One region of the Xanthocytophaga agilis genome, then DNA from elsewhere that is predicted to be linked to it. Evidence: riboswitches for the same ligand, from Rfam matches in the RefSeq annotation. Region 1 holds a riboswitch; each other region holds the start of a gene.

What was found. Region 1 has a riboswitch for thiamine pyrophosphate ahead of thiS (sulfur carrier protein ThiS). Riboswitches for the same ligand answer to the same signal wherever they lie in the genome.
Region 2: another riboswitch for thiamine pyrophosphate. It lies ahead of thiM (hydroxyethylthiazole kinase); the one in region 1 lies ahead of thiS (sulfur carrier protein ThiS).
Region 3: another riboswitch for thiamine pyrophosphate. It lies ahead of QNI22_RS07705 (TonB-dependent receptor); the one in region 1 lies ahead of thiS (sulfur carrier protein ThiS).

Annotation. Positions count from the first base shown of each region.
Region 1 covers NZ_JASJOU010000003.1:33,532-38,708, reverse strand. The annotation lists gene QNI22_RS10605 (thiamine phosphate synthase) at 1-250, opposite strand, end outside; gene thiC (phosphomethylpyrimidine synthase ThiC) at 317-2,158, opposite strand; gene thiS (sulfur carrier protein ThiS) at 2,163-2,366, opposite strand; TPP riboswitch at 2,438-2,529, opposite strand; gene QNI22_RS10590 (hypothetical protein) at 2,619-3,158, shown strand; gene QNI22_RS10585 (ClpXP adapter SpxH family protein) at 3,350-4,303, shown strand; gene QNI22_RS10580 (DUF4139 domain-containing protein) at 4,394-5,177, opposite strand, start outside.
Region 2 covers NZ_JASJOU010000001.1:1,045,892-1,051,068, forward strand. The annotation lists gene lhgO (L-2-hydroxyglutarate oxidase) at 1-39, opposite strand, end outside; gene QNI22_RS04355 (glutamine amidotransferase-related protein) at 917-1,729, shown strand; TPP riboswitch at 1,782-1,879, shown strand; gene thiM (hydroxyethylthiazole kinase) at 1,924-2,727, shown strand; gene thiE (thiamine phosphate synthase) at 2,816-3,439, shown strand; gene thiD (bifunctional hydroxymethylpyrimidine kinase/phosphomethylpyrimidine kinase) at 3,436-4,245, shown strand; gene tenA (thiaminase II) at 4,314-4,970, shown strand.
Region 3 covers NZ_JASJOU010000002.1:214,706-219,882, forward strand. The annotation lists gene QNI22_RS07700 (potassium channel family protein) at 1-511, opposite strand, end outside; gene QNI22_RS07705 (TonB-dependent receptor) at 644-3,007, opposite strand; TPP riboswitch at 3,060-3,155, opposite strand; gene QNI22_RS07710 (hypothetical protein) at 3,752-4,156, shown strand; gene QNI22_RS07715 (hypothetical protein) at 4,201-4,872, opposite strand; gene QNI22_RS07720 (pyridoxal phosphate-dependent decarboxylase family protein) at 4,920-5,177, opposite strand, start outside.

The DNA.
Region 1 (5,177 bases):
CTGTTTTTCTATTTGCCTCAGTGTAATGCAGGCGTTGTAATCCTAATTCTTCTGCCAGTTTATGATGTTGATGAATAGTAATCTGGCTTCGGTAGGGAAGCGCAATACCCTGTATAAGCTCAGCTACCTGATCAGCAGACCATTGAGGTTTACGACAGTGAAATACAGACAATCCTTCCTCAAAAAGAACATTGACTATCTGTGCTTCTTTCTCAATAGCTTCCGGACTGGATAGTACAATAAGATCCATAGCTGGTATCATTTTAAACCTGTTGTGGTTGATTTACAGGAACCACAACAGGCCATAGTGAATAACTTACAAGTACAGTTCGCTTCCCTGTTGTTTAAATTCCTCCGATTTCTCTACCATATTCTTTTCTGCAAAGTCACGGATTTCCTGAGTAATATGCATAGAGCAGAATTTAGGTCCGCACATAGAGCAGAAGTGGGCGACCTTGGCCCCGTCAGCAGGAAGCGTTTCATCATGAAATTCGCGTGCAGTATCTGGGTCCAGTGAAAGGTTAAACTGATCTTCCCAGCGAAACTCAAAGCGGGCTTTGCTCAGGGCGTTGTCCCGGTATTGTGCTCCCGGATGTCCTTTTGCCAGGTCGGCTGCATGAGCGGCAATTTTATAGGCAATTACTCCATCTTTTACATCTTTCTTATTTGGTAGACCCAGGTGTTCTTTGGGCGTAACATAACAAAGCATAGCTGTACCAAACCAACCAATCATGGCTGCACCAATAGCAGATGTAATATGATCATAACCAGGAGCAATGTCTGTTGTTAATGGCCCTAATGTATAGAAAGGTGCCTCATGGCATTCTTTCAGTTGTTTGTCCATATTCTCTTTGATCAGATGCATAGGCACATGACCAGGGCCTTCGATAATAACCTGTACGTCGTGTTTCCAAGCTATTTTGGTGAGTTCTCCTAAGGTCTCCAGTTCAGCAAACTGAGCTGCATCATTGGCATCGGCAATCGAACCCGGACGCAAACCATCACCTAGAGAGAAAGAAACATCATACTGTTTCATGATTTCACAAAGTTCCTCAAAGTGAGTATACAGGAAGTTCTCCTTATGATGCGCCAGACACCATTTGGCCATAATAGAACCGCCTCTGGAAACAATACCTGTGACTCGCTTGGCTGTAAGTGGAATATAACGTAACAACACCCCTGCGTGAATGGTAAAATAATCCACTCCCTGCTCAGCCTGTTCAATGATCGTATCCCGAAATATTTCCCATGTCAGTGCTTCCGGACGTCCACCTACTTTTTCCAGCGCCTGATAGATAGGAACTGTTCCGATGGGTACAGGGGAATTGCGTATAATCCACTCACGGGTTTCATGTATATTTTTGCCTGTAGACAAATCCATGATGGTATCTGCTCCCCAGCGACAGGCCCATACAGCTTTTTCTACTTCTTCTTCAATGCTGGATGAGACTGCACTGTTGCCCAGATTGGCATTGATCTTTACTAGAAAGTTGCGTCCAATAATCATGGATTCACTTTCTGGATGGTTGATATTGGATGGGATTACAGCTCTTCCTGCTGCTACTTCCTGTCGTACAAACTCTGGTGTAATGAGTCCTTTGGGTGTGTTGGCTCCAAAAGAATGGCCTGCGTGTTGTTGAGCTAGGGTTTCGTATTGTCCATTTAATAGGTCTTTCAAGTAATCGATGCGCTGATTTTCCCGAATGGCTATGTATTCCATTTCAGGTGTAATAATCCCTTTTTTGGCATAATGAAGCTGAGTGACATTGTTTCCTGCTTTGGCTCGTAATGGTTTCTGAATGTGTTCAAACCGAAGATGATCCAGCGAGGTGTCATACAGTCGTTTTTTGCCATAGTCAGATGTAATCTCAGGAAGTTGTTCTACATCTCCCCGTTTCGTAATCCAGCTTTGGCGTAAGCGAGGCAATCCTTTGCGCACATCAATAGCAATGGCCGGATCTGTATAGGGTCCACTGGTGTCATATACTGTAACCGGAGCATTCGTTTCTTTGTTGCCGGATGACAGTTTGGTATCTGTTAGAGAGATTTCACGCATGGCTACTTCAATGTCATGCAGATTACCTTTGACATAGATCTTTTGTGAGCCAGGAAAGGGATCACAGGAAATGGTGTGTGTGGATGGTTGTTCGGTTGTCATAGAATTATCCTCCTTGAGTGGCTTTGATGAGTAATACGTTGTCGTTGGGATGTAGCGTATGGGTGCCCCAGTTGGGTCTGGGTATGACAGCCTGGTTGATTGCAACTGCAACGCCTTTCTGTTTGTCAGGCAAAACAATATCCATCAATTGCTGCACAGTGCAATTATCCGGAAAGGTCTTTGATTCTTGGTTAAGTATGATGTCCATTCCTGAAAATAGGTTATGACTTCAGGAGTGGCTACACAGGAGGAGAATGCTATGGATATAGCACTACTATAGTGTGTTGCGGTACTTTTCCCTTCGCCGGTACTAACCGGATCAGGTTCCAAGGGTATCATCTCAGCCAGTTAAGGCACCCCTAAAGCTTAGGACAAAGGTATAAAAACTTGTTTGAACTTTCCTAGAAAAAAGTTTAGCTCTTTAGTTTTGTAGCAAGTACATGAAAAATGTACAATAAATATGGAATTCCAATGTGTGTCGCATCCTATTGGAAAAAAACAAATGAGACCTGGAAGCAGACACTACCCAAACTTAGTCCCTGATGTCAGTCTGCTGGCTGTGATAGGATTTATGATTGCTACTTTTTATATGATTAGTTCTTCTTTTCGAGGTCTCGGAGATTTTAATGAAATGCATGTCAGATTACCGGATACAGTAAGTTGGAATACATGTTCGGTAATTGATGGAAAGATCACAGAAATATATCTGGACAAAACACAATGGCTGTGTGTATTGGTAGATAATAAAAAACGGAATTCTCATTTGATTCCTATGCCTTTATTTAATGCATTTCAGCAAACCATTCATTCTATTCTTTCTTCTTCAGATGATAAAGATATAGAACGGTTTGTAATTCTTGCAGACAAGAATACCAAAATGCATGTTATTCAGCGTTTATTTGATTGTTTTCAGGCAGAGGGAATTAACAAGTTTATACTGAGAGTTGATGCGAACTCTCCTAAGCTCAATGAGTATTTAAAGTTTTTGAAGGCTCACTAGTTTGACAAAAAATAGTCAGCAGTATTCTATTTTAGTAAAAAGCGTTTCATGAATCATTATGGAATATAGTCATATTTTTCTGACTAATTGACTGATGGATGAATAGTAACCAACTTTGCTGTCGAGTTACAAATTAATCCTACACAAAGAGTTATACATCATGTCGGAATCATTCTGGAAAACAGGCGGTTTTGAGTAAGGATGTCAATGATAAACAGAAAAAGATAATGAACCAGGAAATCAAAAATCCACTTTTATGTGATCCCGCAAGTGGTGTATGTGAAATACCAGCAGGAGATGAGAAGACCGAATCTGTAAAAGCGGTAGCGGGCCAAAAGCCTGTAAAGATACTCTATTATACTGATCCGATCTGTTCAACCTGCTGGGGTATTGAACCTCAATTACGGAAGCTGAAACTGGAGTACGGAAAGTACATTGATATCGAGTATCGTATGGGAGGACTACTGCCCGACTGGAGTTATAATAGTGGAGGAATAAGTAAACCCAGTGATGTGTCATATCATTGGGACGAAGTGAGTTTGCACTATGATATGCCTATTGATGGCGATGTATGGCTGGAAGATCCATTGGATTCTTCGTATCCTCCTTCTATTGCAGTAAAGGCTGCAGAGTTACAGGATAAAGAAAAGGCTGTAGCCTTCCTGCGTAAGCTGCGTGAATTTGTCTTTTTGGAGAAAAAGAACATTACCCGATGGGAGCATATACAAAAAGCTGCAGCAGCCGTAGGACTAGATACTTTTCAGTTAAAAGAAGATGTTAAGGAGAAAGGGAAACAACTTTTTGAAGAAGATTTATCTTATGGTCGGTCACTGGGTGTAAGAGGTTTTCCAACTATGTTCTTTTCAGATGCAGACAATAATCAATGTATGGTGTATGGGTTTAAACCCTATGAGATCTTTGAAGGTGCTGTCCAGAAAGTATTTCCTACTGCCAAAAAACAACAGATTGTTATTGACTCGCCTTTTTCTCTTTTTACACATTATCCAACATTGACCCCTAAAGAATACGCCGTTTTGGCAGAGGTCTCTGTAGAAGAGTCGACTCTTCAGCTGGAAAAGTTAGTTCAGGAAGGAAAGCTGGAGAAGCATGCTATCAAAACCGGGTCTCTCTACAAAGTAAAATAAGTTTCTGAGAATACCTATCAAAACGCCTGTCTCTTCTTACTGGACAGGCGTTTGTTATATAAACCAGATCTTCTGGCATGTATGTTGGGGTTACTTGAATCTCGGAGTGCGTACAACCCTGCTTTTTCGCAGCGAAAGAGTTTTGTTTTTTGGATATTTGACTGTAAAAGCAATTTTGTATTTGACAATTTCCCCTGGTGATATCTGGCGTTTCCATTGTAATCGTCCGGATGGTGTATCCAGTTCTGCTCCGGAAATTTCGTCTGTTTCTACACTAATATCACTTTCCTGAGATATAGGTACCTGATCTTGAATTTTGATTTGAACAGGGGTTGGTCGGTTGTTTCGAATTGAAATTTCGTAAACCAGTGCTTCGCTTTTCTTTCCTCCAATGGATTTGTTTGCTGCAAAATCTTCGACTTTGGTCCGTTTCACGATTACCTGATTATCACGCCCGAGAGATAAGTCCAGTGTATCTCCCAATAGCTGTGTATTAATGTTGGATTCACCTATGTATGTATTTCCAAAATACACATTGGCTTTGCCATCGATAAGATTTAGTTGTTTCCAGCCTGTAACTTTTGCTAGCAGAAAAGCACTCATATCCACTTTAGGAATGGTAAGATACTCGTATAGCGCATTCAGATTGTGATCGGAAATATGAATCTGATACGAATCTTTGTTGGTTGGAATTGTATGGATCTTGTCTATTTTAAATGTCGCAGCTAATTCAGAAACTGTTATTCCTTCATCTCCTGACGATCCCTCTTCCTTGGCAGACCAGTTTTGCTGATTAAAAAGTTGATTTTGTACCAATCCTTCATTGGCTCCAGAGTTATAATTTAAAATCCAGGTGCTAAGATAAGGGCGTGAT
Region 2 (5,177 bases), on a different contig from region 1:
TACAATTCCTCCTCCTACAACAAGAATGTCATATTTCATCGTATAGTAAATTAATTGTTTCTATGCTGGTTGGATATAGTCCGAGGTACAACCACGCAACTTTATAAGCCAGTATCCAAATGAATTTTTACAAGTCCGAATTTACTACTATGTATGATAATTACAAGTATTCATACGGGTAGCAATTGAAATGTAATTTATGGCGTTTTACTTTTCTTTAGTTGTATAATGGCTTTATATGTAAACATGAGTAATGACTATGAATAAGTAAGTATTTGTTTTTCAGTCATATTTTTTTTGTTTTGTCTGTTTATATTATTTTTTTATTGTATTATTTTTATTTATTATTTGATTTATCTGGAGTAAACAGAGAGTGAATTTCCTGAAAAAATAGTAAACGCTGCCTCAAAAAAATCTTGTTTTTGGAAAAATGAGACTTGCAAGTTTTCATAGAGTCTTCTATGTTTTGGCTACCAGTGTACTCATTAACTGGTAGCGATATTTCATTAGTTACTTTGTCTGCCATCTCTACATTTCTATAATAACTCTGCTAGAGTTTTATGTTGTGTCGGTACAACGTGTTTTCGCTGTAAGCTATTGATTACTAGTTTATTCGTTTGTTTAAAGCTTTTCACGTGAAAACTTTTTCTGTGGTTATAGTTATAATTATGTTAAGTGTTAATTTTAATTAATTTTTGGATAATATATGGATAAGTAATGGATAATAATAGGATTCGTTAGGATGGTAAAGATTTTCGATACAGTGTTATACAAATAGAATCGTTATTTACATGGAATAGTTGTACTTATGTTATATTTTTGTCGCTTTTGAGAAGCTTTTTTTCTGACTATGTGTTTATTTGCAAATAGTTCTGTCTTGATAATATTCTATAGTAAGTAAAAAATAATGAAAGATATGAGAATTGCTATTCTGGATTTGTATGATGGATCAGCCAATGAAGGAATACGGTGTATAAAAGAATTAATGTTATCTTTTGCTCAAACTACTACTGTAGATGTTTCTTTTACTATTTTTGATGTAAGACAGAAAAACGAAATACCTGATCTGAGTTATGATCTGTATATTTCTACAGGTGGTCCAGGTAGTCCTGTTGAAAGTGAAGGGACAGAATGGGAGCTTTTGTTTTTTGAATTGATGAATAACCTTCGTGATTACAACAGAAGATTTCCTGAACATAAAAAATACGTTTTTCTGATAAGCCATTCCTTTCAGATTTTCTGTCGATATTTTGAATTAGGTGTTCTCACTCAGCGTAAATCACATGCCTTCGGTATTTTTCCTGTGCATCGTACTGTTCATGGACTTCAGGAATTATACTTTGAAAATCTGGATGATCCATTTTGGGTGGTAGATAGCCGAGACTGGCAAGTAACACAGATTAATGAAATAAAACTGAAAGAGTGGGGTGGGCAGATTCTCTGTTATGAAAAGCTAAGACCTCTTATTGATCTGGAGCGGGCTGTAATGGCTATTCGTTTCGATGAAGCTTTCTTTGGAACGCAATTTCACCCTGAGATTGATGCGGCTGGTATGTTGCGTCACCTGGATACAAAAGATAAAAGAGAGATTATTATTGCCAACTATGGAATTGATAAGTATCATGAAATGATACGTTATCTAGCAGATCCGGATAAAATAGCATTTACTTATCAGACAATCCTACCTACATTTTTACGAATAGCCCTTCCTCATTCTATAGAATTGTGATATGATCTGAGGAAATATTTGTATTTCCATTCGTTTCGCTTACTTTTGGCATTGTCAACTTTAGGGGTGTCAGTATTTTTACTGACTGAGATCAAACCCTCACAACCTGATACTGTTCATACGGTCGTAGGAAAAAGTTGGATGCGGTTTTGTCATCCCCTGAGTTGTTATTTTGGACAAATAAACGGAATAACATGCAACTCAATCCGCATCAAATCTGGCGTGATATCCAGGCCATTCGATCTGCCCAACCTTTAATACATAATATTACCAACTTTGTGGTTATGAATACTACTGCCAATGCTTTACTGGCAATAGGTGCATCTCCAGCGATGGTGCATGCAACAGAAGAAGTGGAAGAGTTTGTTTCCATTTCACAGGCATTGGTTGTTAATATAGGTACACTGGATACAAATTTTGTGGGTGGAATGGAATTGGCAATGAAACAGGCACATAAACTCAACAAGCCCATCGTATTTGATCCGGTAGGAGTGGGGGCTACGTCTTATCGGAATAAAATCAGCACTCAATTAATCCAAGCTACACCACCTTCTGTCATTCGTGGAAACGCTTCAGAAATAATGGCTCTAGCCGGATTGGATGCTCAAACAAAAGGTGTGGATAGCATCTATGGGTCTGAATCTGCTCTGAATGCTGCGTATTTTTTAAGCAAGAAGTATAACTCTACAGTGGTTATCAGTGGAGCGACTGATTTTATTATACATCAGGATAATATGGTATCAACCGCTAACGGACATCCCCTTATGTCTAAGGTGACTGGAATGGGATGCACTGCTACTGCATTGATTGGGGCATTTGTAGCTGTTAATCCAAATTACTTTGAAGCTGCTGCTCATGCAATGGCTGTTATGGGAATAAGTGGGGAAATCGCAGCAGAGAAAAATCCATATCCTGGCAGTCTTCAGGTTAATTTCTTAGATACGCTGCATAAGTTAACAGGAGACGATATTCTGTATCGTTTGCAAGTAACATCATAAATAGGAAAGGTATTCCTGTGGTTATATCAATTATTATGTTAACTTACTATTTGGGTACTCTTATCGTATAGCCAGGGGAGAATAAAGTATGTCAAAATTATATTTAGTGACAGATAGTCTTATTTGTCAACAGGCAGGACACAATGTTGAATATGTGGTCGAGCAAGCGTGTAAGGCTGGTGTAAATTGGGTTCAGTTACGGGAAAAAGATCTGTCAATAGAAGATTTTATTGCCTTGGCTCATAAGGTGTTGGCTATTACCCAAATGTATAATGCTAAATTGATCATCAATGATCGAGTAGAGGTTGCTGTGGCAGTTGATGCAGATGGAGTACATATTGGACAAGACGATATGTCTTATACCCAGGCAAGAGAACTAATGGGCTATACAAAAATTATTGGTTTGTCTGTTAATAATCTGCCTGAGCTAACTACTGCCAATGCTCTGGATGTAGATTATGTAGGGATTGCGTCTATCTTTTCGACAACTACAAAACTGGACACAACCTCTGAACTTGGCGTTGAGGGGTTAAGAAGTTTGTGTACACAAACCAAACATAGTACATACGCTATTGGGGGGATTAATCAGACAAATATTCAACAAGTTATCCAAACGGGAGTAACTGGAGTTGCCGTTGTCTCTGCCATTTGTGGAACCGCGTCTCCGTATGATGCAACACGAACTTTAATTCAACTTATCGAAAACGCATGAAAATCTATAAACGTGTATTGACAATTGCTGGTTCAGACAGTGGAGGAGGTGCAGGCATTCAGGCTGATTTGAAAACGTTTGCTGCATTGGGGTGTTATGGGATGTCTGTTATCACTGCATTAACTGCTCAAAATACCCAATCAGTAAGTGCTATCTCTTCTGTATCTGCTGATTTTGTTGTTGCACAACTGGAAGCCGTTTTGACAGATATTGGTACAGATGCTGTGAAAATAGGAATGATTCATCGTGCCGATATTATTGAAGCGATTGCCGAAACGTTACAGGGATACCGAGTTAGAAATATTGTGCTGGACCCTGTTATGGTTGCTAAAAGTGGTGACAAGCTACTACAGGATGAGGCGATTGAAAGCCTAAAAAGATATTTACTTCCTATCGCAACTGTTATTACTCCCAACTTACCCGAAGCTGCTGTATTGACAGGTAAGAATATTCAGGATATAACAGAAATGAAAGAGTCGGTTATTGAACTGGCTCAGTTAACTCAGGGATATATTTTATTGAAAGGCGGACATCTGGAAGGTAATGAAAGTGTTGATATTTTATATCATGCACAAACTGACCAGTTAAGCACGCTTACCTCGGAACGTGTCCATACTGTTAATTCTCATGGGACGGGCTGTACTCTTTCGTCTGCGATTGCAGCTGGGCTGGCAAACGGATTGTCTGTATCTGAGGCTGTTGTTGCAGCTAAGGAATATCTGACAAATGCATTGAAAGCGGGTGCTGAATATACACTCGGATCAGGACATGGTCCGGTGCATCATTTCTTTTCATACTGGTCATAAAATAATTTTTAGCTATTGAAGTTCTCTCACATGCTTCATAGTAAACTCTTTTATTCTCTTAGTTTTATATGAGTACCTTTTCGGAAAGTCTTTGGAATAATAATCTGGATATTTACAACTTTATAACTAATACTGATTTTATCCAACAGTTATCTGATGGTTGTTTGCCGGAGGAGAAGTTTCGGTATTATATCCAGCAGGATGCTCTGTATCTGGCTGATTTTGGCAAAGCTTTAGCTCTTTTGGCTGTTAAAGCTACTGATCAGTCGCACATGTTACAATTCCTTCAGTTTGCTCAGGGGGCAGTAATCGTAGAAAAAGCCTTACACGAAAATTATTTTCGTTTATATAACATTACAGGGGGACCGGAAAAGATGCCTGGGTGCTTTGCCTATACTCATTTCTTAGTATCCACTACTGCTATTCAGCCATTGGAAGTTGGAGTAGCCGCCGTACTGCCTTGTTTCTGGATTTACCGGGAAGTGGGAAAGTATATACTGAAACATGCTGCTACTCCTAATCCTTATCAGCAATGGATTGATACCTATGCCGGAGATGAATTTGATACCCTGGTTACCCAAATGCTGGAAATTACCAATACTTTGGCAGCTCAAACAACAGATAGCCTCAGAGCCCAAATGCAGGAGGTTTTCAGGTTCTCCTGTAGAATGGAATGGACCTTCTGGAATGATGCCTATGTACTCAATGCCTGGAAGCCTGTCTGAGGTCTTCTGAGCTTGTTAAAAAGACTCCTGCCACAAAAGGTTGAATAGGTGATTTTGGAGGGATCTTGTGAAGCAGTAAGGACATAGATTACAGAAGCAATTCTTACGTGGCCTAAAGCCATCCAGTGAAGTAATAAAACCAAACGTTATGGGGGTATTGGGTCAAGGAAAGATGCTTTCTACAAGAAGCGGGGTAAACGTGGAAAG
Region 3 (5,177 bases), on a different contig from region 1:
CTTCCAGCAATATTTCATCTTTGGTAGCATCTGCTATCATTCTGTGTGTTAAAGGAAAGTCTGCATTCTCAAATTTGTCCGCGTTCATCTCAACGACCACAAATGGAATTTTATTTCTGTATAAAACAGAGGCAGCCTCTCTTCCATTACGTCCAAATCCACAGACAATTACATGATCTCTAATCTCATTAAGGGCTTCTTTCATTTTAAAGGCTTTGTAAGACTGAATAAACTCCCCATCAAACACAAAACGACTCACTACTGTGATAAAATAGGTAAAAATGCTGATGTTAAACAATATCAGAAAGATAGTAAAGACCCTTCCTGTAGATGATAAAGGATGCACCTCTGTAAATCCAACTGTCGATACGGTAATAGATGTCATATAAAGAGCATCTAACCATGAATAATTTTCTATCACCACATATCCAACTACACCTGACAAGATAGATCCTGCAAAAAGTAGTAGAGGAATATAAATCTTAGAGATAACGTATAGATAAGACCGCATGTAAATTGAGTAACAGAGTACAAGACACAACTTACAAAATTTTGTTATTACTAATAACTCATAAACTAAGAGGCAACTTTACAAATGATGTATTTGTAAAGTTGCCTCTTAGTTTATGAGTTTTATATTTTCTTAGAACTTAAGATTTAAAGATAAGAGAAAATTAGTTCCTGCTTGTGGGTAATAATAATTTTCGGTAGTAAATGTACCTTCAGAGATATAGCTGAATGTATATCCGTTGGATTCATACAGGTAATTGAAAAGATTGTTTACCAATAAATTGAGTCCAATTTCCTTCACAAACTTTGGTTTAATCATATAGTTGACCCGAATATCGTTTACAAAAAAACTATTTAGTTTACGATTATTGCTGGAGGTATTATCCAGATATTGCTTTCCTACATATTTAGATAACCAGCTTACTTCCAGGCCAGCCAGAGGTTTATAGGATAAAGTTCCGGCAGCAATAATATTTGGAGAAAATGAAATATCTGTCTCTTTATACTTCTTCACCTCCTGTATCTGTGTATCGTAGTTATCAATATACTCCTGGTAGTTACGAATCTTGTTTTTACTGAACGTTGCATTAGCACCTAGCGTCCATTTTGACGAAAGTTTCACATTTCCTTCTACTTCAACTCCCATACGATAACTTCGTGCAATATTGGTTCGGGTATATGCACCTACATCGTTAATTTGCCCGGTAAGTACCAGTTGATTTTTATAATTCATCAGATAATAATTGGCAGATAGAAGATAGCTCTTATTTTGTTTTCGAAATCCTACCTCCAGATTCTGTAAGCTTTCAGGCTTAGGGCGACTATCTGGAGTAGACTGAACAAAATCATCCCGGGTAGGTTCCCGATGGCCGACACTATAGGAAGCATAAGCACTGTTTTCATCAGAAAACAGATAGGTAATACCTACTTTGGGATTAAAGAAGTTATAGGTAGCAGATTGCTCTATATTACGCAGATTATGGTCAAAGCCAAGAAATGAGTAAGCAATATATCGATATTGTAAATCCAAAAAGGCATTAAACTTGTCTGAAAAATCATAATTCCCCTTTGCATAGAAATTGATATCTCCTTTACTGGCATCATCATTATAATATCGTTGTCTGATTTCACTGGTACTGGCAAATCTTGCCCATATTATCTCCCCATAATGTTCACCAGTATAATTATTTGCTCCGCCACCCAATATTGCAGAGAATCGTTTTAATGTATTATAACTGACAGACCAAACCAGACCATAAAAATCATTATTTAACCAACGCCTCCGAATTAAATCCGTTGCCGTAATCACAGAATCTCCAATACTAATAGAAGGAAGATTATAGGAACTCAAGCTCTCTCCTGGTTTATATTCTTCATAGTAGCCTTCTCCATGTGTATAATGTAGTGCTAGGTTAGCATTCCAATTACGATTAAACTCATGTGTCAGGAAGAGCTGATAATGATCTTGCTGGTAATTATCAGTCTGATTATCATACGTATAGGCATTATATGTACGATCCGTCTTCAGAAGATATTCAGGTACACCATTCCATGCCTGATAGGTCACTTCTTTACCAGAAAAGACATTGAACTTAATCATAGTGCCACCAGCATAATATCCACCCGATAAAAAGAAGGATTTCAGATTGCTGGACGCTCTGTCTACATACCCATCTGAACTGATTTTTGATAGCCGTCCGTCAAAAGTCCATTTCCCATTTATCAGGCCTGTACCTACCCGGGCAGTATGTTTCCAGGTGTTAAAAGATCCATAGGCATTGTTGATTTCGGCATAATGTTTTTCATTCAGCTGATTTGTCTGCACATTCACACTTGCGCCAAAAGAAGCAGCACCATTTGTTGATGTACCAACACCCCGTTGAATCTGAATATTGTCAACAGACGAAGCAAAATCGGGCATATTTACCCAATACACTCCATGTGATTCCGCATCATTAAGAGGAATACCATTGACAGTGACATTAATACGCGTAGGATCACTTCCCCGAATGCGAATACCTGTATATCCTACTCCTGCACCTGCATCAGAACTAACGACAACAGAAGGAGTTTGATTTAATAGAAATGGAAGGTCTTGTCCAAGATTCTGTTTGGCGAGTGTCGCTTTGTCCACAGAAGTAAAAGTAGTGCCTGATTTCTGCGAAGCTCTTGTTGCAGCAACTACGATTTCGTCTGCTATGTATTCCATCTTTTTCAAATCGATATCCAGTATCTGATCTGAAGTTAAGTCGATTTCCCTACTTAATTTTTCATATCCGATAAAGCTGATTATCACTACATACTTTCCAGAAGGGAGATTACGCAAATAATATCTGCCATCAGTCATTGAGAGAGAGCCTTTAAAAGTATTTTGCAGACTTACCGTAGCGCCTGGCAATGGCTGTCCTGCAGAGGTTACTTTACCCGAAATAGTGTATTGTGCCCATGACAAAGATGCTAGCATCATTGCCATAAAAAGAAGAGTAAATTTCTTCATGAATGCAATTGAAGTTTTGCAGGATAAAACATAAGGTATGCCAGGGGCTGACAAGCCTTCTTTTGTCTTTTCCTTCGTCGGTACTAACCGAATCAGGTTCAAGGGTATGATCTCAGCCCGTAATAATAAGGCACCCCTAAGACCAATTATTCTTACATTATAATTGTATTCTCTTAGTATGATAGGTTCTCTAAAAAATAAAGAGAACACTGCAAAGGTATAAAATTTATGTATGTGTTTGACTAATCTTCTAAAAAACTTACCTGCAGTTCTTTTGATGTTAGCATAAAATTAATTTCTGATCACCTATAATACATATACAACAAACTGGTAATCAAAAGCATCTAAAAGACATAAATTTCAAAAAATGGGATAAAATTACTCTACAAACCTTATTCTTTATTTATTAAACGAGCTTCATTGTGCCAATGCACGAACATTTATACTTAAAAACATAAAAATGATTTTTAAATACATAAATGAAAAATAGGAATAATTGTAACTCCAAAATTCGCACTATTTTTCATTACTTATTTATAAATACAGCAACTGCTAATTTTAATATCCAGTTGTCTTTTTTTATTCTATTATTGCATCCATCTATATATACTTTCTTTAAAAAGAATCTATTACATTGTTCATTATCTGCCCTCTATGATTATTAAATAGTCAATAAAGACATTATTTTTGTTTGATCATTTATAAATTAGTTATACTACATATAAAAATTCCTTCTTAAAGATCATGGAAAAGATATCTTATTACAAGGCCCCCCACGTAGAAGTGGTGTACAATCCAACACATCAAACTGTTGAGTATAAATGGATTGGTTTCGTTAACGATGCAAAAGCCAAAGAAGGTATGCAAAAAATAACAGAAGCGATCATTAAATACAAAGCGCCTTTTATGATAGCTGATCTGATCGAGTTTAAAGGTGGCTTGCCTGAAACAGCTCAGTATGTCAACGACATTTGGAGTGAAGATCTTAAGAAAGCAGGTTTACAGAAAATCGCATTAAATTTGCCTGAAAGCATTTTCGGAGAAATCACGAATAAGAAAGCCTTGGGAGAAAAGTTTGTTTCTCTGCATACTGTAGAAAAATTCGCAGCATCTTTTGAGCAAGCTTATCAATGGTTTAAAAGCAAATAAAAGAAAGAATCCCACTGCACACAAACAGTGGGATTCTTTTTAACTTAATTATTGAAATATTTGATAATCAACTGGCATTTCTCACAATCCTGAATGTCGGCAAATACAGGTGTATCCTCAAATAAAAAATCTTTGTATTCAACAATATCAAGTGGTTGGTAACCAAAGCGATTTACATACACATGCTGAGAGATTGGTCCTGTTGCTTCTCCAATTGCACCTTTAAAGTTTTTTGACTGTGCAAGTTTTTCCGCTTCCAGAGTAAGTTCATCAATAATCCCTTTTCCAGCAAATTCTTTTCGTACCCCTCCCATAAATAAATGGTATAATTCTCCCTGCTCTACAACATTCTGGCTTTTAAATTTATTGGTCAGCTCTTCCAGTAATCCAAAGATTGGGAAGAACTTTTCTGAGATTGTCTCAATCCCTTCAGGAAGTTCAGTGATAAAATCTTCACAAACCAAACATCCAATAACTTCTCCAGATACACTGTCCTTTGCAACAACAGACAATCCATCTGTTACAGCTTTATTTACAAACAACTTTGCAAAATGATCAAATTCCTTTTTGGAAATACCAAGTAACTTAGTCATAGGTTCTCCATAAGTAAAAGTAGAAGCAATGCAGTCTACAGCACCTTCCACATCATCTTTAGTAAGTACACTGAAAGTAATTGTTCCTTGTGCAGGTGCAGATGAATAAACAGCGTTTAGCATAAATTAGATAAAGGGTTTTGAGATTATAGGATGAATTATAACTAGGTTTAACTATTTTGCTTTTGCATATATTTATACTCGATATTTACCATAGCAGCAGTAGTATCTTCTGCCACTACTTGTTTTACCATTAGTGTGTTATACACTTCCTTCGCTATCATCTGAATACGGGTAACTGTTTCGAGTATATCATCTTCAGATGTACGAGGATTAATGGTACACATACGCATCACCAGCTTTCCGTTAAGTCTTGTAGTTGGGGTTAATGCAAACTTATCATCTGCAACAGCCAGAGCTATAGCATC